DNA from 3 places in the Janthinobacterium sp. JC611 genome. Region 3 is predicted to be linked to each of the others. Evidence: predicted binding sites of a transcription regulator. Region 3 holds the regulator's gene; each other region holds the start of a gene.
What was found. Region 3 encodes FNR, which switches genes on or off when oxygen is low (the NO sensors DNR and NnrR bind a similar motif). Its sites were predicted from a motif close to TTGATNNNNATCAA; they were not measured.
Positions count from the first base shown of each region.

Region 1: ubiU (ubiquinone anaerobic biosynthesis protein UbiU) is a predicted target of FNR. The motif match lies at 6,391-6,404, and genes of this name have one in related genera.
Region 2: J0O65_RS08520 (IPT/TIG domain-containing protein) is a predicted target of FNR. The motif match lies at 4,487-4,500, and genes of this name have one in related genera.

Region 1 covers NZ_JAFLJN010000021.1:89,773-99,513, forward strand. Annotated here, with positions in the region: gene J0O65_RS14735 (Pls/PosA family non-ribosomal peptide synthetase) at 1-2,982, opposite strand, end outside; gene J0O65_RS14740 (anaerobic ribonucleoside-triphosphate reductase activating protein) at 3,130-3,837, opposite strand; gene nrdD (anaerobic ribonucleoside-triphosphate reductase) at 3,827-4,027, opposite strand; gene J0O65_RS14750 (ribonucleoside triphosphate reductase) at 4,024-5,772, opposite strand; gene J0O65_RS14755 (hypothetical protein) at 5,896-6,306, opposite strand; gene ubiU (ubiquinone anaerobic biosynthesis protein UbiU) at 6,468-7,505, shown strand; gene ubiV (ubiquinone anaerobic biosynthesis protein UbiV) at 7,515-8,411, shown strand; gene ubiT (ubiquinone anaerobic biosynthesis accessory factor UbiT) at 8,432-8,983, shown strand; gene J0O65_RS14775 (heavy-metal-associated domain-containing protein) at 8,998-9,261, opposite strand; gene aspT (aspartate-alanine antiporter) at 9,739-9,741, shown strand, end outside.
Region 2 covers NZ_JAFLJN010000009.1:205,666-215,406, reverse strand. Annotated here, with positions in the region: gene J0O65_RS08530 (SPW repeat protein) at 1-101, opposite strand, end outside; gene metH (methionine synthase) at 222-4,016, opposite strand; gene J0O65_RS08520 (IPT/TIG domain-containing protein) at 4,691-7,135, shown strand; gene J0O65_RS08515 (tautomerase family protein) at 7,294-7,701, shown strand; gene J0O65_RS08510 (LysR family transcriptional regulator) at 7,702-8,604, opposite strand; gene fmt (methionyl-tRNA formyltransferase) at 8,635-9,591, opposite strand; gene def (peptide deformylase) at 9,699-9,741, opposite strand, start outside.
Region 3 covers NZ_JAFLJN010000085.1:65,872-75,612, forward strand. Annotated here, with positions in the region: gene ccoG (cytochrome c oxidase accessory protein CcoG) at 1-445, shown strand, start outside; gene J0O65_RS27070 (FixH family protein) at 548-1,072, shown strand; gene fnr (fumarate/nitrate reduction transcriptional regulator Fnr) at 1,210-1,968, opposite strand; gene J0O65_RS27080 (response regulator) at 2,207-5,281, shown strand; gene J0O65_RS27085 (TOBE domain-containing protein) at 5,283-6,050, opposite strand; gene J0O65_RS27090 (sulfate/molybdate ABC transporter ATP-binding protein) at 6,091-6,792, opposite strand; gene modB (molybdate ABC transporter permease subunit) at 6,810-7,481, opposite strand; gene modA (molybdate ABC transporter substrate-binding protein) at 7,497-8,255, opposite strand; gene J0O65_RS27105 (putative DNA modification/repair radical SAM protein) at 8,396-9,628, shown strand; gene J0O65_RS27110 (UdgX family uracil-DNA binding protein) at 9,625-9,741, shown strand, end outside.

The DNA of each region.
Region 1 (9,741 bases), on a different contig from region 3:
GGCGTAAATGCCGTGCAGGACGTTCAGGCTCGATTCCTGGATATGGCTGACCAGCCACTTGGCGCAATAGATATTGCTGTGCACGGGCGAGCTGCCCGGCTTCAGGCGCGGCAGCGCACCCCAGCGGATGGCGGCCGACAGCAGGGCGGTCAGCACGATCAGCACGGCGCTGGCGGGGAAGGCCAGCAGGAAGTAGCGGGCCAGCTGGGTCGTCACGTCGCGGCCCTGCAGCCACGGCATCATTTCGCGCTCGTCGAACCAGTCGATCAGCACGAAGCTGGGGAAGACGGGCATGAAGAACAGCACGGCGATCAAGACCATGCCGAAGCAGAAGAACAGGGTTTCGCCCGTCAGGCGCAGGCGCGAGACGGCGGGGCGCGGCGGCTGGCTGGCCGGATCGTAGGGGCCGATGTCGCGCGCGGGCGAACCCGTCCAGACCCTGCCATCGGGCACCGAGGCGCCGTCGGCCAGCGCCGATTGACCTTCCAGGTGGCCGAAGGCGCCCACGCTGGTGTTGCCTTCCAAAATCGCGTAAGAGCTGATGCAGGCATCGTCGCCAATGCCGATCCGGCCCAGCAGCAAGCGGCCCCGCTCGACCCGGGCATTTTCAAAGTTGACGGCATTGCCCACGCTGACGTTGTCGCCGATGGACAGCAGGTCGGGCGCGCGCAGGGTCATCGAGCCGATCACCACTTCCTTGCCCACCTTGGCGCCGAGCGCGCGCAGCCACCAGCTGTTCAGCGACGAGCCGCTGAGCAGGTAGGCGGGCGCAGATTCGACCAGGCGGTCGGCCAGCCACCAGCGGTAATAGGTGACACCCCACAGCGGATAGCTGCCGGGCTTCAAACGCCCGGCGATCAGCCACTTGCCGGCGATCGCGATGGCAAATTCGGCCAGGGTCGCGAGCAAAAACACGCCGATGGAGGCGGCGATGGCGCGCGGAACGGTATCTCCCGTGTCGCCCGTGAAGAAGTGATACGTAAAGAAGGGCGCCATCCACTGCGCCATGCGCAGGGTGACCAGACCCGGCACGGCGGCCGCCTGGGCCGCGCCGCAGATCCAGCGCTTCAGGGTGGATGGCGGCGTCCACTGCGCTTCCGGCGTGGCCAGCGCCGGTGCTTCCCCCAGCACGGCGGCGATCTTGCCGATCTGCCGGTTCTGGTAAATGTCGCGCACCGTCATGTGGGCGTAGGCCGGATCGGCGCGCAGGGCGGACGCCAGGCGCGCGGCCAGGAAGGAGTGGCCGCCAAGGTCGCTGAAGAAGTCAAACTGGCGCCGTATCGCCTGGCCGGGGAACAGCTTGGCCAGGGCCGCGAACAGGGCCGCTTCGGCCGGCGTTTCCGGCACGTCCGATTCTCCCGCCTCGCCAGCGGGCGGCGCGGACAGGGGCATGGCCTTCAGGGCTTTCCGGTCGATCTTGCCCGAAGTGAGGCGCGGCATCAGCGGCAGCAGCTCGAAGCGGCCCGGCACCATATACGGCGGCAAGTGCAGGTTCAGGGCGGCGCGCAGGGTTTTCGCCGCCAGCGCATCGTCCGCGGCATCGTCGCTGCCGACGATGTAGGCCACCAGCTGGTCGATGCCGTCATCCTTGCGCAGCAGGACGGCCACCGTGCCCACGCCGGGCTGCTGCGCCAGCACGGCTTCGATCTCGCCCAGTTCCACGCGGAAGCCGCGTATCTTCACCTGGTCGTCGGCGCGGCCCAGGCACAGCACCTGGCCGTCGGCATCGATGCGGGCCAGGTCGCCCGTGCGGTACAGGCGGGCGTCATCCGCGCTGGTCGTCCACGGATTGGGCAGGAATTTTTCCACCGTCAGGTCGGGCCGGCCCAGATAACCCTCGGCCAGACCGGGACCGATGATGCACAATTCCCCCGTCTCACCGCGAGGCAGCAATGTCAATGGACGGTTTTCTCCCGGTTCGGCCACTTGCAGCACCAGCAAGCCATAGTTGGGCAGCGGCGTGCCGATGGTGACGGGTTCGCCGGGCCGCAATCGCGCCAGGCTGCACGAGACGGTCGCCTCCGTGGGACCATAGGTGTTGAACATGGCGCGGCCCGGGCGCGACCAGCGCTCGACCAGGGACTCGGGGCACATCTCGCCGCCCAGGTTGATCAGGCGCAGGCTCGGCACGTCTTCGGCGAACAGGGCCAGCAAGGTCGGCACGGCGTGCAGCACGCTGACGCGGTTGGCGGCCAGCGCGCGCGGCAAGGCTTCCGGGTCGCCCGAGATATCCTTGGGGCCCAGCCACAGTGTGGCGCCCACCAGGTAGGCGATCCAGATTTCCTCGAACGACATGTCGAAGGCGACGGAAAAGCCCTGGTAGACGGTGTCGGACTGCGCCACTTCCAGCACGGCGTTTTCGCTGCGCAGGAAGTGGCAGATGCTGCGTTGATTGATCAATATGCCCTTGGGCTTGCCCGTGGAGCCGGACGTGTAGATGACGTAGGCCGGGTGCTCGGGCAGCACGGTTGTCCGCGTCGGCAACACTTCGCCCGGCGCGGCGGGGGCCAGCAGGCTTTCCGCCGTCCACACGGGACGCTGGACGCCGGCGTCCGCCAGGCGCGGCGCGAACTGCGCGCAGCTGATGACGCCCGCGCCGCTGGCGTCATCGAGGCACACTTGCAGGCGCTCGACGGGAGTGTCTTCATCGACGGGCAGCCAGGCGGCGCCCGCCTTGGCGATGGCCGCCTGCATCAGCAGCAGATGCGCGCCGCGCGGCAGCCACAGGCCGACGATGTCGCCGGGTTTCACGCCGGCGGCCACCAGGCGCGACGCGGCCAGGCCCGCCTGGGCATCGAGTTCGGCATACGTGATGCGGCGTTCGCCATCGATCAGCGCGATCTGCCGCGGGCAGCGGCGTGCCGTCGCTTCCAGCAGGTCGGCCAGCACTTCCTCGCGCAGCAGATCCGGTCGCGGCGGGCCGTACAGGATGTCGGCGTGGGTGGAAGGGGTGCCTGGGCCGGCTGCGGTGAAATCGTTCATGGATGACGCTTATCTGTAATGCGGTGTGTGGAATCTGGCGGCTGCGCATGGAGCGCGGCACAGTCGATACATTACAGCACGCAAGGCATTTCAGCGTTGCAGAACGGGGAATTTTGCGGGGCTTTCCTAAATAATGTGCTTGCCGGCTCAACTGCCATGATTACGGAATGTAAAACGGGGAAACATGGCGCCGATTTGCGCCACCGTGCGCGCCGCCGGGTAGCCGTGCAGGGGGCGGCCGGCCAGCGCCATATCCAGGCAGCCGTCGGCGCGGAACTGCTGCAGCACGTAGTTGTCGACGCCTTTGGCGGCCAGGGTGGCGGCCAGGGCCAGCAACTGCTCGTCCGGCAGCAGGTCCGGGTGGATGGTGGTGCGGCATTCATAGGCCACGCCGCTGGCGAGGATGGCGTCCAGGCAGGCGCGCGCCGGGTCGCCGCTGCCGGCCACGCGGGTCACATGACGATAGTCGGCAAACGGCGCCTTGATGTCGACGCCCACCCAATCGACGAGGGGCAGCACTTCCTGCAGGCGCTGCGGATAGATGCAGGCCGTGTGCAGGCCGACGCCGAAACCCAGCGTCCTGGCGTCCTGCATGGCGCGCGCCAGCGCCGGGTCCATGCAGGCTTCGCCGCCGCTGAAGACGACGGCGTCGAGCAGGCCCACTCTGCGGCGCAGCCAGCTCAGGACGTCCTGCCACGGCATGGCGCCTTCCGGCGTGCGCGCCTGCAGATGCGGATTGTGGCAATAGCCGCAACGCCAGGGGCAGCCCTGCACGAACACGACGGCCGCCAGCTGGCCCGGATAGTCGGTGGCGGAAAAGGGCGTCAGGCCGCCCACTTTCAGATCAAGCGCCATGGCAGGCGGGCTGGCCAAGCCGGGCGCTCGCTTGCGTAAAATACTGGCGCTCGTGGAATTCGCCCTGCTTGCCGATGTTGAACGAGGCGACGGGGCGGTGGTAGCCCATCACGCGGGTCCAGATTTCGCAGCGCTGGCGTTCGCTGTCGGGCAGGGTGGTGGCGGGAGTGAAGTCGGGACGTGCGTTCATGGCGTTTCCTCAAGTGATGGAACAGGGTGGTTTTGCTTGCGGGCGATCAGTTCCGCGTCGCAGGTGGGACAGAATTCATGTTTGCCGGCCAGGTAGCCGTGGCGCGGGCAGATGGAAAAGGTGGGCGTGACCGTGACGTAGGGCAGCGAAAAGCGGCTCAGGGCGCGTTTCACCAGCTCGCGGCAGGCGTTGGCGTCCGACAGCGCTTCCGTCATGTACAGGTGCAGCACCGTGCCGCCCGTGTACTTGCGCTGCAGCGTGTCCTGCAGGGCCAAAGCCTCGAACGGGTCGTCCGTGTGGCCGACGGGCAGTTGCGACGAATTCGTGTAGTAGGGATTGTCGACGGTGCCCGCCTGCAGGATGGCGGGATAGCGCTTGCGGTCTTCGCGGGCGAAGCGGTAGGTCGTGCCTTCGGCCGGCGTCGCTTCCAGGTTGTACATATGGCCCGTCTCTTCCTGGAACTGCAGCATGCGGGCGCGCACGTGGTCGAGCAGACGGATCGCCAGCGCATGGCCCTCGGGACTCGTGATGTCATGGGCGTCGCCGCTGAAATTGCGGATCATCTCATTGATGCCGTTCACGCCCAGGGTGGAAAAGTGGTTGCGCAGGGTGCCCAGGTAACGTTTCGTGTACGGGAACAGGCCTTGCTGCATCAATTCCTCGATGGTGCGGCGCTTGATTTCCAGACTGGTCTTGCCCAGTTCCAGCAGCCGGTCCAGGTCCGCCATCAAGGCCGGCTCGTCGCCGCGCCACAGGTGGCCCAGGCGCGCGCAGTTGATCGTCACCACGCCCAGGGAACCCGTCTGCTCGGCGGAACCGAACAGGCCATTGCCCCGTTTGAGCAGTTCGCGCAAGTCCAGCTGCAATCGGCAGCACATGGAGCGGATCATGTTCGGCTTGAGTTCCGAATTGATGAAATTCTGGAAGTAGGGCAGGCCGTAGCGGGCCGTCATCTCGAACAGGCGTTGCGCATTCTCGCTATGCCAGTCGAAATCCTCGGTGATGTTGTAGGTCGGGATGGGGAAGGTGAAGACGCGGCCCTTGGCGTCGCCCGCCATCATGATCTCGATGTAGGCGCGGTTGATCATGTCCATCTCCGCCTGCAGCTCGCCATAGCTGAAGTCCATCTCCTGGCCGGCGATGACGGGAATCTGCTCGCGCAAGTCGTCCGGGCAGACCCAGTCGAAGGTGAGGTTGGTGAACGGCGTCTGCGTGCCCCAGCGCGAGGGCACGTTGAGGTTGAAGATCAGCTCCTGCATGTACTGGCGCACGTCCGCGTAGCGCAGGCTGTCCTTGCGGATGTAGGGCGCCATGTAGGTGTCGAAGGAGCTGAACGCCTGCGCGCCGGCCCACTCGTTTTGCAGGGTGCCGAGGAAATTGACGATCTGGCCAATGGCGCTCGACATGTGTTTCGGCGGGCTTGACTCGATCTTGCCCGGCACGCCATTCAAGCCTTCGTGCAGCAGGGTGCGCAGCGACCAGCCGGCGCAATAGCCGGCCAGCATGTCGAGGTCGTGGATGTGCAGCGCCGCTTCGCGGTGCGCCGCGCCCACTGCCGGCGGATACACCTGGTCCAGCCAGTAGTTGGCGATGACCTTGCCCGATACGTTGAGGATCAGGCCGCCCAGCGAGTAACCCTGGTTGGCGTTGGCGTTGACACGCCAGTCGCGCCGCTCCAGGTATTCATTGATGGACGCGGCGACATCGACCTGGCCGCGTGTGGATGGAACTGCATTTGTCGTCATGAAACCTCCGGTAAACACAACATGCGGTGTTTTTATGGAGATTAATCACTAAATATAGTGGCGTCAAACGGCGCGTGCCGTGGTGTGACGAATCCTTGATGCAGGTGAAAAAAGCGCCTTTGTTTACTTTTTCGCGCGGCCCTGGCGCAGGATCAGGACGGTCGCGCCGAAATACGCGGCGCCGCAGACGGCGATGCTGAGGATGGAGGCGGGCAGCACGTGCGCCCAGATTTCCAGCGGCGAGAAGGTGCTCCAGCTGGCGACGCGCGCGTCGAACGTGACGACGTTCGCCAGCAGCCAGTAGACGGCCAGCACTCCGGTGCAGATGGCGGCCTGGCGCGCCAAAGGCATGGCGCGGCGGGCGAAGACGGCTTGCAGGAACTGCAGCAGCACGCCCGGATACGCACCCAGCACCTCGGGCGACAGCACGGACAGGGTCGCGTCATCGTAGCCGTCGACCGGCGCCGCCCACTGCACTTGCAGCACGGTGAGGAACAGGGTGAGCAAAAAGATCAGCAGCGGTTTGCGGGGCATGGCGGACAATCGAAGAGGGAGAAAAGGCGGCATTTTACAGCCAGGTCAAGCAAGTTGAACGCGCGCCAGCCATGCATGCATTCCTTCACCTGCGTCAAGGACTGGGCCGTATGGGCGGGGCTATAGTCTGCACCCTGAGCCGATACAGGACTGTGAACATCATGATGCTTGAATCAACCACCGCCACCCGCGTGGCCGGACCGCTGGAACTGGTCTGTCCCGCCGGCAGCCTGCCGGCCTTGAAAGCGGCCGTCGACAATGGCGCCGACACCGTGTACCTGGGCTTTCGCGACGCCACCAATGCGCGCAATTTCGCCGGCCTCAATTTCGACGAGAAGGCCATCGCCGAGGGCGTGCGCTACGCCCACCAATATGGGCGCAAGGTGCTGCTGGCGCTGAACACCTATCCGCAGCCGCACAACTGGGCCGTGTGGCGCAGCGCCATCGACCGCGCCGCGCAGGCCGGCATCGACGCCATGATCGTGGCCGATCCTGGCCTGATGGCGTATGCGAGCGAGCACCACCCGCAGCTGCGTTTGCACCTGTCCGTGCAGGGCTCGGCCACCAACTACGAAGCCATCAATTTTTACCATGAACACTTCGGCATCGCCCGCGCCGTGCTGCCGCGCGTGCTGTCGATGGCGCAGGTGGAGCAACTGATCGCCAAGACGGAAGTCGAGATCGAAGTCTTCGGCTTCGGCAGCCTGTGCGTGATGGTCGAAGGGCGCTGCGCGCTGTCGTCGTATGCGACGGGCGAGGCGCCGAATACGCACGGCGTGTGCTCGCCGGCGAAATCCGTGCGCTGGCTGGAAACGCCGCAAGGGCTGGAGTCGCGCCTGAACGGCGTGCTGATCGACCGCTACGCGCCCGGTGAAAACGCCAGCTATCCCACCCTGTGCAAGGGGCGTTTCGAAGTCAACGACGAAGAGTATTACGCCATCGAGGAGCCGGCCAGCCTGAATACCCTGGCGCTGCTGCCGCAGCTGATCGCCATGGGCGTGCGGGCCGTGAAGATCGAAGGGCGCCAGCGCAGTCCCGCCTACGTGGCGCAGGTCACGCGCGTGTGGCGCGAAGCGATCGACGCCTGCCGCGAAGGCAATGCGCGCTACGCCGTCAAGCCGGGCTGGATGGCGGCCATGGACAAGCTGGCCGAGGGCCAGCAGCACACGCTCGGTGCCTATCATCGCTCCTGGAAATAAAGGAAGAACATGTTAAAACTATCTTTGGGTCCTTTGCTGTACTACTGGCCGCGCGCCACCGTTTTCGAGTTTTACCAGCAGATCGCCACGACCGCCGTCGATATCGTCTACCTGGGCGAGACCGTCTGTTCGCGCCGGCATGAGCTGCGCCTGGCCGACTGGCTCGATATCGCCGACATGCTGGCCGCCGCCGGCAAGGAAGTGGTGCTGTCGACGCAGGCGCTGATCGAGGCGGGCGCGGAACTGGCGACCCTGCGCCGCATCACGGGCAATGGCCGCTATGCGGTCGAGGCCAACGACATGGGCGCCGTGCACTGCATGGAAAAGGGCACGTCCTTCGTCGCCGGTCCCCATTTGAACCTGTTCAACGGCCCCAGCCTGCAACTGCTGGCGCGCCTGGGCGCGCACCGCTGGGTGATGCCGCTGGAAATGGGGCAGACGGCGCTGGCCGAGATGCAGCGCCAGAAACCGGAAGGGCTGGAGACGGAAGTGTTCGCCTACGGCCGCATGCCGCTGGCGTTTTCCGCGCGCTGCTTCACGGCGCGCAACCGCAACCTGCCGAAGGACGATTGCGGCTACAGCTGCCTGGAAGAACCGGACGGCCTGCTGCTGCGCACGCGCGATGCAGTGCCTTTCCTCGTCTTGAACGGCACGCAGACGCAGTCGGCGCTGGTCTACAACCTGGTGCGCGAACTCGACGCCATGCGCGACATGGGGGTATCGGTGGCGCGCATCAGCCCGCAGTCCATGCATACGGAGCAAGTCATCGCCATCTTCGACCGCGCCCGCCGCGGCCAGGTCAGCGGCATCGGCGCCCAGGCCCAGCTGGCGGCCTGCCAGCCGGCCGGCGCTTGCGACGGCTACTGGCATGGCCAGCCCGGCATGGAACTGCACGCCGCCCATTGAACGCCTCGAAAGGAAGCACCATGCAAGATCAACTGGAAAGATTGCCCGTCCCGGCCCCGGCCCCGGTCCCGGTCCCGGCCAAGCCCGGCGTGAGCAAGCCCGCCATGTCGTACCGGCTGCCCGAACCGCTGGCCGAATTGCTGTCCAAGCTGCCGCCGTATCCCGCATCCTGGCTGTTCGTGCAAGGCTTGAACCGCCTGCTGGCGCCGCAATTGCCCGACGACGTGCGGCGCAGCCTGGAAGGGCGCAGCCTGCGCCTGCGGCTGCTGGACGCGGGCATCGCCTTCGATTTCGAGTGGCAGGGCACGGTGTTCGTGGCGGAGCGCTATGTCGACGTGCCGGACCTGTGCATCGCCGCCAGCGTGCATGATTTGATGCTGCTGGCGCGGCGCCAGGAAGATCCGGACACCCTGTTCTTCAGCCGCCGCCTGAGCCTGGAAGGCGATACGGAACTGGGGCTGCTGTTCAAGAATACGCTAGACGCCATCGAATTGCCGCCGTTCGACCTGCAGGCGCTGGGACCGCGCCGCGTGCTGGCGCATTTGCGCGACCGGGGCGCGCGGGAAGGCTGAGCGGCAGGCGGGCTTCAGTGGCGGCAGTGGCCGCAGGCGCCGCTGCACGAGGCCAGCTGTTCTTCATCCGTCGCTTCGCCCATGAAGCCGGCGTCATTGACGGCGGCCAGCAGGCGTTCCTGCGTGGCCAGCCGTTCGTCAAATTGCACCGTGGCGCCGTGGCGCGCCAGCGAGACGCACACGGTCGCCACGCCGGTGACGGCTTCGAGCGCGCCCGTCAGCCTGTCGGCGCAACCTTCGTGATCCATTCCGATGATATTCAAGCGTGCTGTCTGCATGGGTTCCTCTTGTTTTTCCGATAAAAAAGCAGCGTAGGCGAGGGGCGCGCATGCCGTCCAGAGCCGCACGCAAGATTTATTTTCTATTTGCGGTTTTATTGATCTGGATTAATTCCAGCGGCGCGTGGGCAGCTTGAAACTGCTGTTGTTTTATACACAGTTTCCCTGTTGGCGTCGACGCCGCTGACGCGCAAGGCACTTTGCTATCGTCCAAAAACATTGCTATTAGTATTGTTGAGCTATGTCAAATCGCCGCCCCAATCGTGCGCAGGATGTTTGATGAAGATCAAGACGAGTTCAACAGAACACCTGTTGACACTTGTAAAATTTTCACCGAACATAATTCCTAATGACAACATTTCCCCAGCACAGGCCTCCGGGCCACGTGCTGTGCGGGGCCCTGTACGCCCGTTCAACCGCCAGCGTCTGCCAGCCAATGAACGCGTCACCATCCCTTATCTTTTCGAAGGTTGGTCCATG
Region 2 (9,741 bases), on a different contig from region 3:
CCTTCGGGATAGGAAAAGGCCCAGGGCGAGACGACGAGCCACAGGCCCAGCAACAGGATCACTTGATCCTGCCAGCGTTTCAGTTTGAAGTTGGTTGCCATATTACCTCCTTGCCAGTTGGGAACGGACCGGAGCGGGCATGCAGCATGCCGGCCGGCATACTGCGTTAGTGCGCTTCGGCGCGCGATAAGTTCCGCGCGCCTTGTGCTTATATGATGGTATTACGACAGGTTCGGCGCCAGCCAGCGTTCCACGTCCTCGACCTTCGCGCCACGGCGCTTGGCCATGTCTTCCACCTGGTCCATGCCGATCTTGCCGACGACGAAGTATTTCGACTCCGGGTGGGCAAAATAGAAGCCGGACACGGCCGCGCCGGGGAACATGGCATACGATTCCGTCAGCTGCATGCCGATTTCCCCGGCCTGCATGACCTCGAACATCTGTTTCTTGACCGTGTGCTCGGGGCAGGCAGGGTAGCCGGGCGCCGGGCGGATGCCCACGTATTTCTCGGCGATCATGTCGTCGTTGCTCAAGTGCTCGTCCGGCACGTAGCCCCACAAGTCCTTGCGCACGCGCTCGTGCAGGTATTCGGCAAACGCCTCGGCCAGGCGGTCCGCCAGCGATTTGAGCATGATGGACGAGTAATCGTCGTGCGCATCCTCGAAGCGCTTTTCGTATTTCTCGATGCCCAGGCCGGACGTGACGGCGAACATGCCGATGTAATCCTTCACGCCCGACGCCTTCGGTGCGATGAAGTCGGCCAGGCACTGGTTCGGGCGCTGCACGCCGTCGACCACGGGCTTGACGCCCTGCTGGCGCATGCCGTAATACGTGAACGCCACGGTACTGCGCGTATCGTCCGTGTACACCTCGATATCGTCGTCATTGACGCTGTTGGCCGGCAGCAAGGACACGACGCCATTGGCCGTCAGCCAGCGCCCGTCGATGAGTTTCTTTAACAAGGCCTGGCCTTCCGCGTAGACCTTGGTGGCCGCGTCGCCCACCACCTCATCCGTCAAAATGGCGGGGAAGGGGCCGGCCAGGTCCCAGGTCTGGAAGAACGGGCCCCAGTCGATATAGTTGGCCAGGGTGGCCAGGTCGACGTTTTTAAACACGCGGCGGCCGATGAACTTCGGTTTCACGGGCGCGCAGGGGCCGTCGAAGGGCACGAGCATCTTGTTGGCGCGCGCCTGCGCCAGCGGCAAAATCGGCAGCGCCTTCTTGTTGGCGTGCTGCTCGCGGATGCGCGCGTAATCGAGTTCAATGTCTTCCACGTATTTGTCGCGCTGTTCCGGCGTCAGCAGCGATTGCGCCACGGACACGGAACGCGAGGCGTCCGGCACGTAGATCACGGGGCCGTCGTAGTTGTGCGCGATTTTCACGGCCGTGTGAGCGCGGCTGGTGGTGGCGCCGCCGATCAGCAGGGGAATCTTGAGCATGCGGAAATGTTCGTCGCGCTGCATTTCCTTGGCGACATAGGCCATTTCTTCCAGCGACGGCGTGATCAGGCCCGACAGGCCGATGATGTCCGCGTTTTCCACCTTGGCGCGCGCGAGGATTTCCGAGCACGGCACCATCACGCCCATGTTCACCACTTCGAAGTTGTTGCATTGCAGAACGACGGTGACGATGTTCTTGCCGATGTCATGCACGTCGCCTTTCACGGTCGCCATGATGATCTTGCCCTTCGGCTTGGCGACGATGCCCGTGCGCTGCTCTTCCAGCAGCTTTTCTTCCTCGATGAACGGGATCAGATGGGCCACGGCCTGTTTCATGACGCGCGCCGATTTCACCACTTGCGGCAGGAACATCTTGCCTTGGCCAAACAGGTCGCCGACCACGTCCATGCCGGCCATCAGCGGGCCCTCGATCACGTGGATCGGGCGTCCGCCATTGTGCAGCAGTTGCTGGCGCGCTTCTTCCGTGTCTTCCACGATGAATTGCGTGATGCCGTGCACCAGCGCGTGCGACAGGCGCTCCTGCACCGTGCCTTCACGCCAGGCCAGGGTTTGCGCCTCGGCCTTGCCGCCCGCCTTCAGGGTGCCGGCAAATTCGATCATGCGCTCGGTCGAGTCTTCGCGGCGGTTCAGCACCACGTCTTCCACGCGCTCGCGCAATTCCGGGTCCAGGTTGTCGTACACGCCCACCATGCCGGCGTTGACGATGCCCATGGTCATGCCGGCCTTGATGGCGTGGTACAGGAAGACGGTATGGATGGCTTCGCGGGCCGGATCGTTGCCGCGGAAACTGAACGACACGTTCGACACGCCGCCCGAGATCTTCGCGTACGGCAGGTTTTCCTTGATCCAGCGCGTGGCGTTGATGAAGTCGACGGCGTAGTTGTTGTGCTCTTCGATACCGGTGGCGACGGCAAAGATGTTCGGATCGAAAATGATGTCTTCCGGCGGGAAGTCCAGCGCATCGATCAACAGGTGATAGGCGCGCGCGCAAATTTCGATCTTGCGCTCGAAGGTGTCGGCTTGGCCCTTCTCATCGAAAGCCATGACGATGACGGCGGCGCCATAGCGGCGGCACAGCTTTGCCTGGCGCAGGAATTCCTCTTCGCCTTCCTTCATGGAAATCGAGTTGACGATGGCCTTGCCCTGCACGCATTTCAAGCCCGCTTCGATGACCGACCATTTCGACGAGTCGACCATGATGGGCACGCGAGAGATATCGGGTTCCGAGGCGATCAGGTTCAGGAAGCGCGTCATGGCCGCCTGCGAATCGAGCATGGCCTCGTCCATGTTGATGTCGATCACTTGCGCGCCGTTTTCCACTTGCTGGCGCGCCACGGACAGGGCTTCGTCATATTGCTCGTTGAGAATCATGCGCGCAAACGCCTTCGAGCCCGTGACGTTGGTGCGTTCGCCCACGTTGACGAACAGCGATTCATCGTTGACGACGAACGGTTCCAGGCCGGCCAGGCGCAGGTCGTGCGACGGCGCCGGCACGGTGCGCGGGGTGTTTTTTGACAACAATTCGCCGATGGCGGCGATGTGTTCGGGCGTGGTGCCGCAGCAGCCGCCCGCCATGTTCAGGAAGCCCGCGTCGGCGAACTCGCGCAGCAGGGCGGACGTGTCGGCTGGCAACTCGTCGAAGCCCGTGTCGCTCATGGGGTTGGGCAAGCCCGCGTTCGGGTAGATGCACACGAAGGTGTCGGCGATCTTGGCCAGCTCTTCCGCGTACGGGCGCATCAGGGCGGCACCCAGCGCGCAGTTCAGGCCGATGGTCAGCGGTTTCGCGTGGCGCACGGAATTCCAGAAGGCGGGCACGGTCTGGCCCGACAGGATGCGGCCCGAGGCGTCCGTGACGGTGCCGGAAATCATCAGCGGCAGGCGCGCGACGTCGGGATTTTGCTCGTAGAACAGGTCGATGGCGAACAGGGCCGCCTTGCAGTTCAAGGTATCGAAAATGGTTTCCACCAGCAACACGTCGGCGCCGCCTTCCACCAGGCCCTGCGTCTGCTGCAGGTAGGCGGCCACCAGCTGGTCGAAACTGACGTTGCGTGCGGCCGGGTCGTTGACGTCGGGCGAGATCGACGCCGTCTTGGGCGTGGGGCCCAGGGCGCCGGCGACGAAGCGCGGCTTGTCCGGCGTGGAATACTTGTCGCAGGCGGCGCGCGCCAGCTTGGCGGCCTGCACGTTCATTTCATAGGCCAGATGGGCCATGTGGTAATCGTCTTGCGCGATCGTCGTGGCGCCGAAGGTATTCGTTTCGATCAGGTCGGCGCCGGCCGCCAGGTAGCGCTCGTGGATTTCCTGGATGATGTGCGGCTGCGTCAGGGTCAGCAGCTCGTTATTGCCCTTGACGAACAGTTCGCGCGCGCCACTGTCGGCCGGCGCGGCGAAATCGATGAAGCGGCCGGCGGGACCGCCACGATACGCTTCCTCGTCGAGCTTGTATTGCTGGATGATCGTACCCATGGCGCCGTCGAGGATCATGATCCGCTGCGCCAGGATGGCGCGCAAGGTGGCTTCGGTCGGGGACATGGCGGGGATCACGGTATCGTTCATTTCATGCTTTCAATAGGCAAACGGGCGGCGGCGCGGCGACAGGACTGTACGAGGCGGATGCGGGCCAGCAGGATCAGCTGACGGAGAGTTGCCGGCCGGGTAGGGCAGGCAGAAGGTGGCAATCGCCTGATTTCACCGGGTCTAAAATTATACGGCATCAGGCTGCTTTGGTTTTAAGCAAAAGCGGCCGTTCACCCTAAGGCAGGCGTTCTTGCAACACATCGCCTTCCGCCACGCCTGCTCCTGAAAATTACATTCCTGAAAATCTTACTCAAAACGTTAATTCTTCCAGCAAAGTTGGCAGAAAGGTATGGTCTCTAGGCTGTGGAAAAATTTCCACATTATTTGTGCCGCATCCGCATCTTTTTAATGAATTGAATGGCAATAGCTGTAAAGGAAATTAAATGTGATTTCGGTCAATGCAGAGCGAGAGGAATAATGCTCAAAATAAAGTTTGCCAAGCAGATATTTTAATTATTATCAAAACCAATTGAATCAAAAGCATTAATAGTTGTCGTTGGGAATCGAATTAACCCATAATATTGGTTCTTAGAAATTAAATTCTCACCAAAAGTCACCAATATGTCACATTTATCTTGTGTCCTCCCCGACACCGCGCTGCAGCAACAGGGTTGCCAGCCATGAAAAACCATCTTCTTGTAGCATTGTTTGTCATGCTGGGCCTGTCCGCCTGTGGCGGCGGTGGCGGTGGTGGTGGCGACACGGTGGTGGCGACCACATCGGGTACGCCCGTCCTGGTTCCTGCCGTGACGGCCGTCTCGGCGGCGAATGTCGCCGTTGGCGGCAGTCTGGTGGTGACGGGCACGAATCTGAGCCGCGTGACGGCCTTCCAGGTGGCGGGCGTGACGCTCGCCACCAGTGCCAGCAGCGACAGCAGCGTGACCCTGGCCATGCCTGGCGTACCCGTAACGGGCGCCTTGAGCCTGGTCAGCGCCAGCGGCACGGCGGCCACCAGCTATAGCGTGAATGTATACCTGCCCTTGAGCGTGGGCAGCGTCGCGCCGGCGACGGGCGGCGTCGGCTCCAGCGTGACGGTCGCGGGCGGCGGCATGGGCGCCGTGACGGCGGTGCAGTTTGGCAATGGCGCGGCGGCAACGCCGCAAAGCCAGATGGCCGGCAGCGTGACCGTGGTGGTGCCGGCGGGCGCGGCAACGGGACCGCTGACGCTGCGCGGTCCCTACAACGATGTGATCAGCGGCGACACGTACACGGTCTTGGCCAGCGTGACGGTGACGTCGATCAGCTCGGCCGTCAGCGGCGGGAGCTTGTCGGTGACGCTGCAGGGCAGCAATCTCGACCAGGTCAGTTCGGCGTCGGTGGGCACGACGCCAGCGGCCATCGTCAGCGCCAGCGCCAGCCAACTGGTGTTGTCCGCGCCAGCCTCGGCAACGGGCAACGTGATGCTGTCGGCCGCGTCGCGCATCGCCGTCAATGCGGGCACGGTGTCGGCCTTTACCTTGGGTAGTATTGATTTCGCGCAAGTGCTGAATTTGAACGCCAGCAATACGGCCTTGCGCCTGACGCGCGGCAAGCCGGCCGCCGTGCGCGTGTCCGTGCTGGCCGCGCAGGCGGGCCAGTCCAGCCCGGCAGTCACCCTGAATGCGACCGCCGCCAATGGCAGCAACCTGGGCAGTATCGCGATGACGGGCCCGGCGCTCTTGCCGACGACGAAGAACGATGACAGTTTCAACGGCAACTTCAGCGCCGTCCTGCCGGCCAGCTGGATCTTGCCCGGCGTGCGCGTGCGCGTGACGGCCGTCGGCAATGATGGCGTGCAAGTGAGCCAGGAAGCGGCGCCTGCGGTGGCCAGCCTCGCCAGAATCCGTCTGGTGCTGGTGCCATTGAGTACGGATGATGGCGTGGCGCAACTGCCTGACGCCGAGGTGATCCGTGCCGCGCTGCTGCGCGTGTATCCGTATGCGACGGAAAATATCAGCATCACGACGCGCGCGGCGCTGAGCATGCCGGGCAGCAGCACGGCTGACAGCTGGTGGAGCGATGCCCTGGGCAAGCTGGACAACAAGCGCGCACTGGAAGACAGCGGCGCCTATTATTATGGTTTCGTGCCGAGGATGTCCTCCACCCGCGCCGCCGGCCTGGCCTACATCAACCAGCGCAGCGGCGGCAGCGACTTCACGTCGGCCATCGGCCTGGACGCCCGGTTCAACAGCATCGCATCGGTCGATCCATTCGGCAATCAATGGCCTGAATGGCTGACCACGCTCGTGCATGAGCTGGGCCACAATCACTCGCTGCAGCACGTTGCCTGCGGCGGGCCGGCTGGCGCCGCTGTCGACTACCCGTATGCGGATGGCAATCTGGGTCCGCAACCGCTGTACAACAGCAACTATGCAGGCAGCATCGGCCAACTGAGCAAGGCAGTCTATGGCAGCACGCCGATGAAGGACGTGATGAGCTATTGCAGCGGCGCCTGGTTCTCCGACTACAGCTATGCGCGGGTGCAGCAATTCCTGGAAAAACGCAGCACGCAGGTGACGGGCAGCAATGTGCTGGCCGCCAGCATGTCCGTGGCCGAGAACGGCTACCTGACCATTTCCGGCCGCATCACGCCTGGCGGCGTGGCCTTGCGCCCGGCCGTCGCCTCGTCGGCGCGCATCGGCGCCGCCGCCAGCGGCAGCGGCCATGCTTATACCTTGCGCGTGTTGACGGTGTCGGGACAGACTATCGACTTGCCCTTCGATGGCGTCTCCGTGGCCGACCATGGCGGCAACGCCATGAGCCACTTCCGCGTCAGCTTCGCCAACCCGGGCGAAATCAGCGACGTGCAAGTGCTGGCAAATGGCAAGGCCCTGGCCAAGCTCGAGCGCCAGGCGCGCCGCGGCAAGGCCGCCGCCAACGACGCCACGTTTGAGGCGACACAAGGCGGCGGCAAGCTGGCGCTGACCTGGAATGCCGAGGCGGAACCTTACGCCGCCGTGCTGCATGTCGCCGCAGATGGCCGCAAGACGGTGCTCGCCAGTGACTTGACGGGTGGCAAAGCCAGCGTCGACGTGAGCGCCTTGCCGGCCGGCGGCCGCTTCGAGGTCAGCCTGTCGTCGTCCGTGGGCGGTCGCATGATGAAGGTGCAGCGCCGCTAAGCGGTCACGCCGGATGCAACCAGGGCTTGCCGCGGCAAGCCCTTTTTTATGCGCGCAGGCATTGGTGCATAAACTGCACAGATCCTGTGCCTGGCGGGGGCTGCCATTGCCGACGCTGCCTGCCTAGAATGGGTCTTCATCCACTTGCGGAGCATCCCATGCCCATCCTGAACTTGCGTCTCTCCACCGCGCCCGATGCGCGCCTGTCGGCCGCCATCGCCGCCACCCTGAGCGGCCTGACGGCGCGGCTGCTGCACAAGGCGCCCGAATTGACCTCGGTGGCCATCAGCCATGCCGACGCGGCGCACTGGTTTGTCGGCGGGCCCTCGCTGCAAGCCCAGGGCAAGAGCAGTTTCTTCCTCGATATCCTGATCAGCGATGAAACGAATACGGCGGCGGAAAAAGCCGCGTATATCGCCGCCGTGTTCGCCGCAATGCAGGAGTATCTCGGCGCCGTGCATGAAGTCAGCTATATCCACGTGCATGACGCGCGCCAGGCGGCCTGGGGCTACGGAGGCTTGACGCAGCAGTTCCGCGCCGTGCGCAAGGCGCTGCAGCAGCCTTGATCAATCCCAGTGGCGATCCTGATAGTGCTGCACGGCAAAGTCGACGAAGACCCTGACCTTCGGTGACAGCTTGCGGCTGTGCGGATACAGCGCGTACAGGGTGCGTGGGCGCAAGGTGTAGCCGGGCAATACTTCAAGCAGCTGGCCGCTGCGCAGCGCGTCGCGCACGATGAAGGCGGCCGCGCCGGCAATCCCCATGCCACCCACGGCGGCTTCGCGCAAGGCGACGCTGGTATTGGCTTGCAGACTGCCGCGCACGGCGACCTTGTGCGCGGCGCCGTCGCCATCCGTGAACCACCATTCCGCCGGCTTGTCGCCCGATGTGTACATCAGGCAATTGTGCTGCGCCAGGTCTTGCGGCGTGGCCGGATGGCCATGGCGCGCCAGGTAGGCGGGCGAGGCGACGGCCACCGTACGGCTGCTGGCCAGCTGGCGCGCCACCAGGGTGGAATCGGGCAAGCCGCGCGCCAGGCGCAGCGCCACGTCGAAGCCATCGTCGATCAGGTCGACGATGCGGTCATTGCAGACGAGATCGATGTGGATGTGCGGGTATTGGCGGGCAAAATCGGGCAGCCAGGCGGCCAGTTCCAGCGTGCCGAAAGCCATCGGTGCATTGATGCGCAGGCTGCCGGACGGTTGCGCCTGGTGCATGGCGACGGCGCGGTCGGCCGCGTCGAGCGCGTCGAGGATGTCGCGGCTGGCCAGGTAGTATTCCTGGCCGGCCGCCGTCAGGGCGAAACGGCGCGTGGTGCGGTTGAGCAACTGGGCGCCCAGCTGGCTTTCCAGCTGGCGGATCTGGCGCGAGATGATGGAGTGGGAAATGCCCAGCGCGGCGCCGGCGGCCGTGAAACTGCCCAGTTCCACGACGCGGCGCAGGGCGCGCAAGGCGGTCAGCTGGTCCATGGGCGCGTGCCGCCGGTAGCGATTGGCGGCTTAAACGAAGCGTTTGCCTTCCAGCGGGAAACCCTTGATGAACTCGGCCGCGGGCAGGCGCTTGCCGCCCGGTTTTTGCAGCTCCGTCAGGCGCAGCGAGCCATTGCCGCAGGCCACGACGATGCCGTGCTGGGCGTCGGCCGCCAGCACCTGGCCCGGCGCTTCCTTGCTGTCCGCTTCGAGTACCTCGGCGGCCCAGATCTTGATGGTGACGCCATCGACCTGGCCGCAGGCGCCGGGAAACGGATTGAAGGCGCGGATTTTCAGGCCCAGTTCCAGCGCCGGCAGGCTGAAATCGAGCGCCGCCTCTTCCTTGGCGATTTTCGCCGCGTAAGTGACGCCCGCTTCCGGCTGCGGCACGGCTTCGAGCGGCTGCTGCTGCATCTTGCGCAGGGTCTCGACGATCATCTTGCTGCCCAGGGCGGCCAGCTTGTCGTGCAGGGTGGCGGTGGAGTCGCCCGCCTCGATGGGCGTGCGCTCGATGGCCAGCATGGGGCCCGTATCGAGGCCTTCTTCCATTTGCATGATGGTCACGCCCGTTTCATCGTCCCCCGCCTCGATGGCGCGGTGAATCGGCGCGGCGCCGCGCCAGCGCGGCAGCAATGAACCGTGGATATTGATGCAGGGTTTGATGTCGAGCGTGCTGCGCGGCAAGATCAAGCCGTAGGCCGCCACCACCATCACGTCGTAGTCGGTGGCCAGCAGGCGCTCGTGGGCCGCCTTTGCCTCGGCGGCGCGCTGCGGGTCCTTGCTGTCCATGCGCAGGGACAGCGGCTGCAGCACCTCGATGCCATGCTGCTGCGCATACTGCTTGACGGCCGAGGCGTGCAGCTGCATGCCGCGTCCTGCCGGGCGGTCGGGCTGGGTCAGCACCAGCGGAATCTCGAATCCCGCTTCGTGCAAGTCTTTCAGGGCCGTGGCGGCGAATTCAGGCGTGCCTGCGAAGATCACTTTCATATGGTTCCTTGACGTGAGGTGCGCAGGCCCGCGCCGGAGGCGCCAGGCTGGCGTGGTGTAACGACTACTGTTGCTGCTTAGTCTATCAGCAGTATCGCAAAAGCGGCTTAGAAACGGCGGTTCTGTGCGCGCAGGCTCGCTTCGCGCTCG
Region 3 (9,741 bases):
CTTCAATTCGCAGCAGATACGCCAGCGCGCCATGCGCCCGCGCGTCTTGATCTACACTTCCATCCTGGCCCTGATCATCATCGCCGTATGCACTTCGCTGGCGCTGCGCACGCCCCTGAAAATGGACGTGATCCGCGACCGCGGTTCGATGGGACGCGAAGTGGAAGACGGCATGATCGAAAACGTCTACCGCTTGCAGATCATGAACACCTCGGAGCAAAGCCAGCATTTTAAAATCAGCGCTTCCGGCTTGCCGGGCCTGACCTTGCTGACGCGCGAAGAAGTGACCTTGCAGCCAACGGAAACGCTGGGCTGGCCGATCCGCCTGCGCGTGCCGCACGGCGTGGGCGAGAAGGGGTCGAACAAGATTGCGATCGAATTGCACTCGCTGGACGACCCAGCGCTGCATGTGCGTGAAAGCGCGGTCTTCATCGTGCCGCGTTAACAAGGAAAGGCGGACGGGGACCGGGTGCCCTCGCCGCCGCCACGAAGTTGCAGGAAGGCCGGTCCCCGCATGGGGACTGGCTGATTAAACAGGAGAAATAGCATGTCCGACAGTCTGAAACTGCAAGCGCCCGTTGCACCGTGGTACAAGCATCGCTGGCCATGGCTGCTGATGATCGGCCCCGGCCTGTCCGTGGTCGTCGGCAGCTTCATGGGCTATATCGCGTTTACGCAGCCCGATGCGCTGGTGGTGGGCGATTATTACAAGCAGGGCAAGGCGATCAACCAGGATTTGAAGCGCGACACGGTCGCCAGCGACCTGGCGATGGATACCAGCCTGTCGTACGACGTGGCGTCGGCGCGCCTCAGTGGTTCCGTGCACAGCTTCGGCAAGGCTTACCAGGGGCCTTTGCAGCTGCACCTGGCGCATGCGACGTTACCGGAAAAGGATATCAAGCTGCTGGTGCAACCCGATGCGGCCGGCAATTTTTCCGTCGCGCTGCCGATGCTCGAGCGCAGCCGCTGGCAAGTGCTGGTGGAAAACGACAAACGCGAGTGGCGCCTGTCCGGCATCTGGACCTGGCCGCTGCAACGCAGCATCGCGCTGCATGCGGATGAAGAACTGTAACGTACAGTGCCGGGAAAACCGTAGCGAGCGGCCGTGATTTGTGGTTGAGAAGCGCAGCTGTGCTATGCACGGGGGCGCCGAGCCAGCGAGCATCGCAGACCGCAAAGCGCGACGCGCAGTAGGTTTTGACGGTGCTGTTACTTGCAGGTGTCCGTGCCGGCCGTTATGGCTTTCAACTTGGCCGGCTGCAGGATCTCGATCTCGCGGTTGGAGACGCGCAGCCAGCCTTCCTTCTTGAACTTGGACAGCAGGCGGCTGACGCTCTCGATGGTCAGGCCCAGGTAGTTGCCGATTTCCTCGCGCGACATGCGCAGCTGGAATTTGCTGCCCGAATAGCCGCGCGCCTCGTAGCGCGACGCCAGGTTGACGATGAAGGCGGCAAAACGCTGCGTCGCCTGCATATTGCCCAGCAACAGCATCACGCTTTGCTCGCGCGTGATTTCCTGGCTCATCATGCGGTGGAAATGGCGCAGCAGGGTCGGCATATTGCCCAGCAATTGTTCCAGGCTGGAAAACGGAATTTCACACACTTCGCTGTCTTCCAGCGCCACCGCGTTACAGTGGTGACGGTCGGCGCTGATGGCGTCCATGCCCAGCAATTCGCCCGCCATCTGGAAACCCGTCACCTGCTCCTCGCCACCCGGATTGATCTGGTAGGTCTTGAAGTGGCCCAGGCGGATCGCGTACAGGTTCTGGAACGGGTCGCCGATGCGGAACAGCGAGGCGCCGCGCGCGATCTTGCGACGACGGCCGATGATCTGGTCCAGCCTGTCCATATCGCCCATATCGAGGCCCATCGGCAGGCACAATTGATGCATGCTGCAGGTCGAGCATCGCGCACGCAACGCTTCCACGTTCACTGTGGGCAAGGTGGGAGTGAGTAGCGCTTCAGTCATGTCGGTACCTTTTAGAAAATGCAACAACGAGTTTACTGCATACACGGTTGCCGTGTGCCAATTTCACCGCAATTTCGCTGAAAAACGATCTCCAGCCTTTAATTATATGGCAACATCGTCAAAAGCCCAGGCGGGGAAGGCCATTTGCGTGGCGATGCTTGCCAAGTTGATGTATTGATAGGAAAATTCCTAACAGCATTATCTGCCGCCTGTGCCGCACGGTACTGAAAAGGAAATCATGAAGCCTCTCGGCATTAAAGCAAAAGTCGCGCTGGCCACCAGCCTGACCTCGATCGCCATGATCGCGCTGGTCACCATGATCCAGGTGCGGCACATGCGCGACGACTTCACCCGCGTATTGCTGAGCCAACAGGCGTCCCTGATCACCCGCACCGCTGCCGAGCTCGACGACAAGCTGGGCATGCTGCTGCAGATCGTCGCCCTGACGGCGAAACAGCAGCCGCCGGAGCTGATCGCCCAGCCGGACAAGCTGCGCGAATACTATGCGCGCCGCTCGATGCTGGTGCTGTTCGACGACGTGCTGGTGCTCGACGCGCAAGGCGCCATCGTGGCCGACATGCCGAAGGTGGCGGGGCGCGCCGGCATCAACGTCGCCGAGCGCGAGTACTTCCAGGCCGTGCTGCGCACGCGCCAGCCCATGATCACCGAACCGATGCTGGGCAAGTCCAGCGGCATGCCCATCGTGCAGATGGTCGCGCCCGTGCTGGCCGCCGACGGCCAGGTGGCCGGCGTCGTGATCGGCGTGCTGCGCCTGTACAAGGACAACCTGCTGGGGCGCCTGCGCTCGGAAAAGATCGGCAAGAGCGGCTATTACTTCATTCTCACGCGCGGCGCCGTGCCGCGCTACGTGCTGCACCCCGATACCAGCCGCTTGCTGCAGCCGCGCCAGCCGAACGCCAACCTGGCCACCACGCAGCTGCTGCAGGACGACGGCGAAGGCAGCATGGTCAGCACCAACAGCCGCGGCATCACGGCCGTCAACAGCTTCAAGCGCCTGAAATCGGTGAACTGGCTGCTGGCCGCCTCGCTGCCCGTCGACGATGCCTTCGAACCGTTCGATGGCGTGCTGTACCGGCTGGTGCTGTGGAGCATCCTCGCCTCGCTGCTGGCCGCCTTTGTACTGGGCTGGGTCACCGTGCGCCTGCTGTCGCCGCTGGTGCGCCTGCGCGATACCCTGCTGGCCCTGCGCACCAGCGGCAGCCGCTTCACCCCCGTGCCGGTGCAGCAGCGCGACGAGATCGGCGAACTGACGGAAGCGTTCAACGGCCTGATGAGCGAACGCGACCGTCTGCAGCAGGAACTCGAAGCGCGCGCGGCCGAGCTGGAACAGGAGCGCGACCGGGCCGAGGCGGCCAACCGCGCGAAGAGCGATTTCGTGGCCAACATGAGCCATGAAATCCGCACGCCCCTCAATGCCGTGCTGGGCATGGTGTATTTGCTGGGCAATACCAAGCTCGATACGGAACAGCGCAAGTATCTGACCATGGTGCGCGTGGCGGGCCAGTCGCTGCTGGGCATTCTCAACGACGTGCTCGACTATTCGAAGATCGAGGCGCGCCGCATGGAATTGTCGCCCGTCGAATTCGACCTCGACGAAGTCATGAATACCCTGGCCACGACGATGACGATGAACGCGGGCGAGAAGGAGCTGGAACTGGCCATCGCCGTCGAGCCCGACGTGCCGCGGCGCCTCGTGGGCGACGCCCAGCGCCTGCAGCAAATCCTCGTCAACCTGGCCGGCAACGCCATCAAGTTCACCGAGAGCGGCGAAGTGGTGGTGGCCGTCAGCCTGGCCGAGAGCGAGAGCGGCCGCGCCTGGCTGCGCTTCGAAGTGCGCGACACGGGCATCGGCATGACGGAACTGCAGCAACAGCAGCTGTTCGCCGCGTTTTCCCAGGGCGACCAGAGCATCACGCGGCGCTTCGGCGGCACGGGCCTGGGCCTGGCCATCAGCAAGCAGCTGATCCGCATGATGGGCGGCGACATCGCCGTCGCCAGCAGCGAAGGCAAGGGCAGCCGCTTCTGGTTCAGCGTGCCCTTCGAGATGCTGGCGCAGCCGGCCGGGACGCGCCGCACGCCGGCGCTGGGTCAGCTGCGCCTGCTGGTGGCCGACGACAACCGCACCACGCGCGAACTGATCGTCAAGCTGATCGAGGCGTGGGGCTGGCTGGCCGACGAAGTGGACTCCGGCTTCGCCGCCATCGAACTGTACCGCGAACGGCTGGCGCAGCGGCAACCGTACGATGTGGTGCTGGCCGACTGGCACATGCCCGTCATGGACGGCCTGGCGACGGCCAAGGCCATTCGCCAGGCCGCTGCCGGCCAGCGCCAGCCCATCGTGGTGATGGTCAACGCCTTCGCCCGCAACCACCTGGAGGAAATCTCCAGCGCGGCCGAGGCCGACGTCGTGCTGATGAAGCCGATCACCGGATCGAGCCTGTTCGACGCCCTGCACCAGGCGCTGATCGCGAAGAACGACGGCGGCGAACAGCGCATGCTGCACCAGCCGCTGGGCACGGAACTGGCCGGCGTGCATTTCCTGCTGGTGGAAGACAATCATTTGAACCAGGCCGTGGCGCGCGGCATCCTCGAACACATGGGCGCCACCCTGGACGTCGTGGGCGACGGCTTGCAAGCCGTGGAACGGCTGCGCACGGAAGCGCTGCGCTACGACATCGTGCTGATGGACATGCAGATGCCCGTCATGGACGGTTTCAGCGCCACCCACATCATCCGCTCGGAACTGCGTCTGAACCTGCCCGTGATCGCCATGACGGCCGGGGTGCTGGCGTCCGAGCGCGAGCGCTGCATGACGGCCGGCATCAGCGATTTCATCGCCAAGCCCGTGGTGGTGGAAGAGATGATGGAAGTCATCCTGCGCCACCTGCCCAGGCGCCCGCAAGTGCAGACGACCGGGCCGGCGCCCGTCGCCGACGAGGAAGTGTTTTCCATGGCGCCCCTGATGCGGGTGATGGGGCGCGACGCCAAGGGACGCGGTGTGCTGCGGCGCATGGTGGAAGACGCGCTGAACAAGGGCATGACGCCCGTGCGCGACGCCGAAACGGCCTTGCAGGCCGGCCGCCACAGCGACGTGGCGCGCATCCTGCACGGCGTGCGCGGCTCCGTGGGCACCCTGGGCACGAAACGCCTGATCCGCGCCGCCTTCGCCACCGAGGAAGCCATCGATGCGGGCCGCCTGGACGAAGTGCCGGCACTGCTGGCGCAGACGGCGCAGGAACTGGAACAGGCGCTGGCGGCGGCGTCCGACTGGTTGTCGCGGTTGAAGGATTAAATCAGGCGGGCACGCCCAGGATCACGCTGGACGCCTTGAACATCGCCGTCACCTTGCTGCCGATCTCGATACCCAGCTCGGTGCAGCTCTGGTTCGTGATGATGGCGGCGATGGTGCCGCCGCGCGGCAGGTCCAGCACCACTTCCGTGTTGACGGCGCCCGTCTGCACGCGCGTCACGCTGCCGGTCAACTGATTGCGCGCGGAAAAGCGCGCCCCTTCGCTGTCCGTCACCAGGATGATGGACGAGGCCTTGATCAGCGCGAACGCTTCCGCGCCCGGCACCAGGCCCAGGCTGGCGCTGCTGCCCTGCGTGACGATGGCCACGATGTGCTGGCCGCCGGGCAACTCCAGCGTGACTTCGTCGTTGACGGCGCCCTGTTTCAGTTCGGCCACCTTGCCGAGGAATTGATTGCGCGCCGTGGTTTTCATGGCCATTCTCCGTATGAGTAACAAATCGTCGGCGATGCCTTCGGCCTGGCTGCCCAGCTGGCGCAGGTAGCGCGCATGCTCGCGCTCGATGATGCGGAAATTGTCGACCAGCTGGCGCCCCCGCGGGGTCAGGCGCGTGCCGCCGCCGCCCTTGCCGCCCGTCAGGCGCTCGACCAGCGGTTCGCCGGCCAGGTTGTTCATCGCGTCGATGGCGTCCCAGGCCGCCTTGTAGCTCATCTTCACCAGCTTGGCCGCCTGCGTGATGGAACCGCACTCGGCGATGGCGCCCAGCAATTCCACCCGGCCGGCGCCGCCCAGGTGCTCTCCGCCCACCGTCATCCATACCGAGCCTTGCAGGCCGATTTCCGCTGCCGCTGATTTATCCAATGCGTTCACCCAATGCCATGTGTTCTTCCCTGTTATCGATCTGTCCGTCGCGCAAGTACAGCACATGCTCGCCCAGGATGCGCGCATCTTCCGGATCATGCGTGATCAGGATCATGGGCACGTCCAGGCGCTGCTGCCACTGGCTCAGTTCCAGCCGCATTTTGACACGCAGGGCCGGATCGAGGGCGGCAAACGGCTCGTCGAGCAGCAGCGCGTCTGGCTCGGCCACGAGCGCCCTCGCCAGCGCCACTCGCTGGCGCTGGCCTCCGGACAACTCGTCGGGATACTGGTGCGCCAGTTCCTGCAAGTGGAAGGCGGCTAGCCAATGCTCGACCTTCTGCAATTTTTCCCGCGCGCGCGGGTTGAACCAGCCCCGGCTCAGGCCGAAGCCCACGTTCTGGCGCACCGTCAGGTGCGGGAACAGCGCGTAATCCTGGAACAGGTAGGCGACATTGCGCTGCTGCGGCGGCAAATTGATGCCGGCGGCGGAATCGAACAGGGTGCGGCCATTCAAACGGATATGGCCTGCGTCCGGGGTGAAGAGCCCGGCAATGGCTTTCAGGGTCATGCTCTTGCCGGCCCCGGACGGGCCATACATGGCGATGCGCTGGCTGCCGGAGGTGCATTGCACCTGCAGGTCGAAACGGCGTTTGCCGGAGCGCAAGGTGGCGCGGATGTCGAGGTCGAGTTGCATGGGCATCATCATGGACCTCATTTGTGCGCGATGCGCCCGGGCGCCAGGCGGCCCGCCGACAGCAGCACCACGATGCAGACCAAGGAGGTGATCAGCACCAGCGTATTGGCCACGTCGTCCTGGCCCGCCTGTACGGCTTCATACACGGCCACCGACAGGGTCTGCGTCTTGCCGGGGATGCTGCCGGCCACCATCAGGGTGGCGCCAAACTCGCCCAGCGCGCGCACGAATCCCAGCAGCACGCCGGCCAGGATGCCGCGCCACGCCAGCGGTAACGTGACGCGGAAAAAGATCGCCAGCTCCGAGATGCCCAGCACGCGGGCGGCCTGCTCCAGCTGGCCGTCGACAGCCTCGAAGGCGGCGCGCGCCGGCTTGAAGACGAGGGGAAAGGCCACCACGGTGGAAGCGATCACGGCGCCCTGCCACGTAAAGATGAGGTTGATGCCGAAGTTGTCTTGCAGCCAGATGCCCAGGGTGCCGCGCCGGCCCAGCAGCACCAGCAGGTAATAGCCGAGCACGGTGGGCGGCATCACCATCGGCAGGGTCAAGAGGGCGTCGAGCAGCTCGCGTCCGGGAAAGCGCGTGCGCGCCAGCAGATAGCCCGTACCGATGCCGAGCAGCAAATTGAGCGACGTGGCCCATGCCGCCACTTTCAGCGACAGGGCCAGCGCGGTCCAGACGATATCCATGCGGGCGCGGTTGCGTTATGGTTTTTTAAAACCGTATTTGGCGAGGATGGCTTGCGCCGGCGCCGTCTGCAGGTAGCTGACGAAGCGCTTCGCTTCGGCCGCGTTGCCGCTGCCCTTGATGGTGGCGATCGGGTACAGCACGGGGGAGGCCAAAGGCACGTCCAGCACCACGTTGACCTTGTCTTTCATGATGGCCGCGTCGGTGGCGTAGACGAAGCCCGCATCGACTTCGCCGCGCGCCACGTAGTCGAGCGACTGGCGCACGTTCTGCGTGCCGATGGCTTTCGGCTGCACGGCGTCCCACAGCTTGGCCTTCTTCAGCGCGCCTTCGGAGTAACGGCCGACGGGCACGCTGGCCGGGTTGGCGATGGCCACGCGGGTCACGCCCTTGTGCGCCAGGTCGGCCAGGCTCTTGATGCCCAGCTTGCTGTCATGCGGCACGATCAGCACCAGGCTGTTGCCGACGAAGTCCTGGCGGTCGGCCGGCAGCACGAGGCCCTGCTGTTGCGCCGCATCCATGGTTTCCTGGTCGGCCGAGGCAAACACGTCCACGGGCGCGCCCTTGACGATCTGCTGCAGCAGCACGCCCGAGGCGGCGAAGTTCAGGGACACCTTGCTGCCCGGATACTGCGCCTCGTAGCCCTGCGCCGCATCCTTGAACGCGTTCGTCAGGCTGGCCGCGGCCGACACCACCACTTCGCCGGCAACGGCGGAGGTGGCGGCGGTGGCCAGCAGGGCGGTGCCGAGGAGCTTGGCAAGGGAGGTGAGGCGCATGATCGTATCCTTGTAAGTGAACGGTGAACAAGGACCGTAATATACACTGATATATAGCGTTCTGCCATCGCGCAAGTCAAGACGGCGCAAGGCGCATTCCCTGATATACTGTATATAAACACAGTATATCGGGGTGAGCCATGGAATTGACGGACAAGCTGGAAATCCTGGCCGACGCGGCCAAGTACGACGCTTCCTGCGCCAGCAGCGGCGCGCCCAAACGCGACTCCATCGGCAAGGACGGCTTTGGCGCCACCTCGGGCATGGGCATCTGCCACAGCTACACGCCGGACGGGCGCTGCGTCTCGCTGCTGAAAGTCCTGCTGACCAATTACTGCCTGTACGACTGCCAGTACTGCGTCAACCGGCGCAGCTCGAACGTGCCGCGCGCGCGGTTTAGCGTGGCCGAAGTGGTCAAGCTGACGGCCGACTTTTACCTGCGCAACTACATCGACGGCCTGTTCCTCAGTTCCGGCATCATCCGGTCGGCCGACTACACGATGGAGCAGCTGGTGCAGGTGGCGCGCGAGTTGCGCGAAGTACACCAGTTCCGCGGCTACATCCACCTGAAAACCATCCCCGACGCCGACCCGGCCCTGATCGCGCAGGCGGGCCGTTATGCCGACAGGCTCAGCGTGAATATCGAACTGCCGACGCAGGACAGCGTGCAGAAACTGGCGCCGGAAAAGAGCGTGCACACGATTAAACTGGCGATGGGCGCCATCCGCCGCAAGCTCGATGAAAAGGCCGAGGAGCCGAAGTCGCCCCGCTTCGCGCCTGCCGGTCAAAGCACGCAGATGATCGTCGGTGCCGACGCCAGCGACGACCGGCAGATCCTCTCCACGGCCGAGACCCTGTATGGCAGCTACAAGCTCAAGCGCGTGTACTACTCGGCCTTCAGCCCGATTCCAGACAGCCCGACAAGCGTGCCGCTGGCGCCGCCGCCGATGCTGCGCGAACACCGGCTGTACCAGGCCGATTTCTTGCTGCGTAGCTATGGTTTCCAGGCCAGCGAGCTGCTGCCCGCCAGCGGCGGCAACCTGGCGCTCGATATCGATCCCAAGCTGGCCTGGGCGCTGGCGCACCGCGAACATTTTCCGCTGGACTTGAACCGCGCCGCGCAGCACATGATCGCCCGCGTGCCCGGCATCGGCCTGCGCAACGCGCAGCGCATCGTCGACCTGCGCCGGCTGCGGCAGGTGCGCTACGCCGACCTGTCGCGCCTGCGCTGCAGCATGAAGAAAATCGCCCCCTTCATCATCACGGCCGATTACTTTCCCGCGCACGACACCACCGCCTCGGAACACCTGCGCCGCGCCATGGCCGAGGCACCGCAGCAGATGCATCTGTGGCCGGAACTGCAGGCCGCATGAACGAGGTCAATGAGCGCGTGGTGCGGCTGGCGCAATCGTTCGACGCGTGGCGCGCGGCGGCGCGCGAACTGATCGCGCGTGGCGTGCCGCCTGCCGACGTCGCCTGGCAGTCG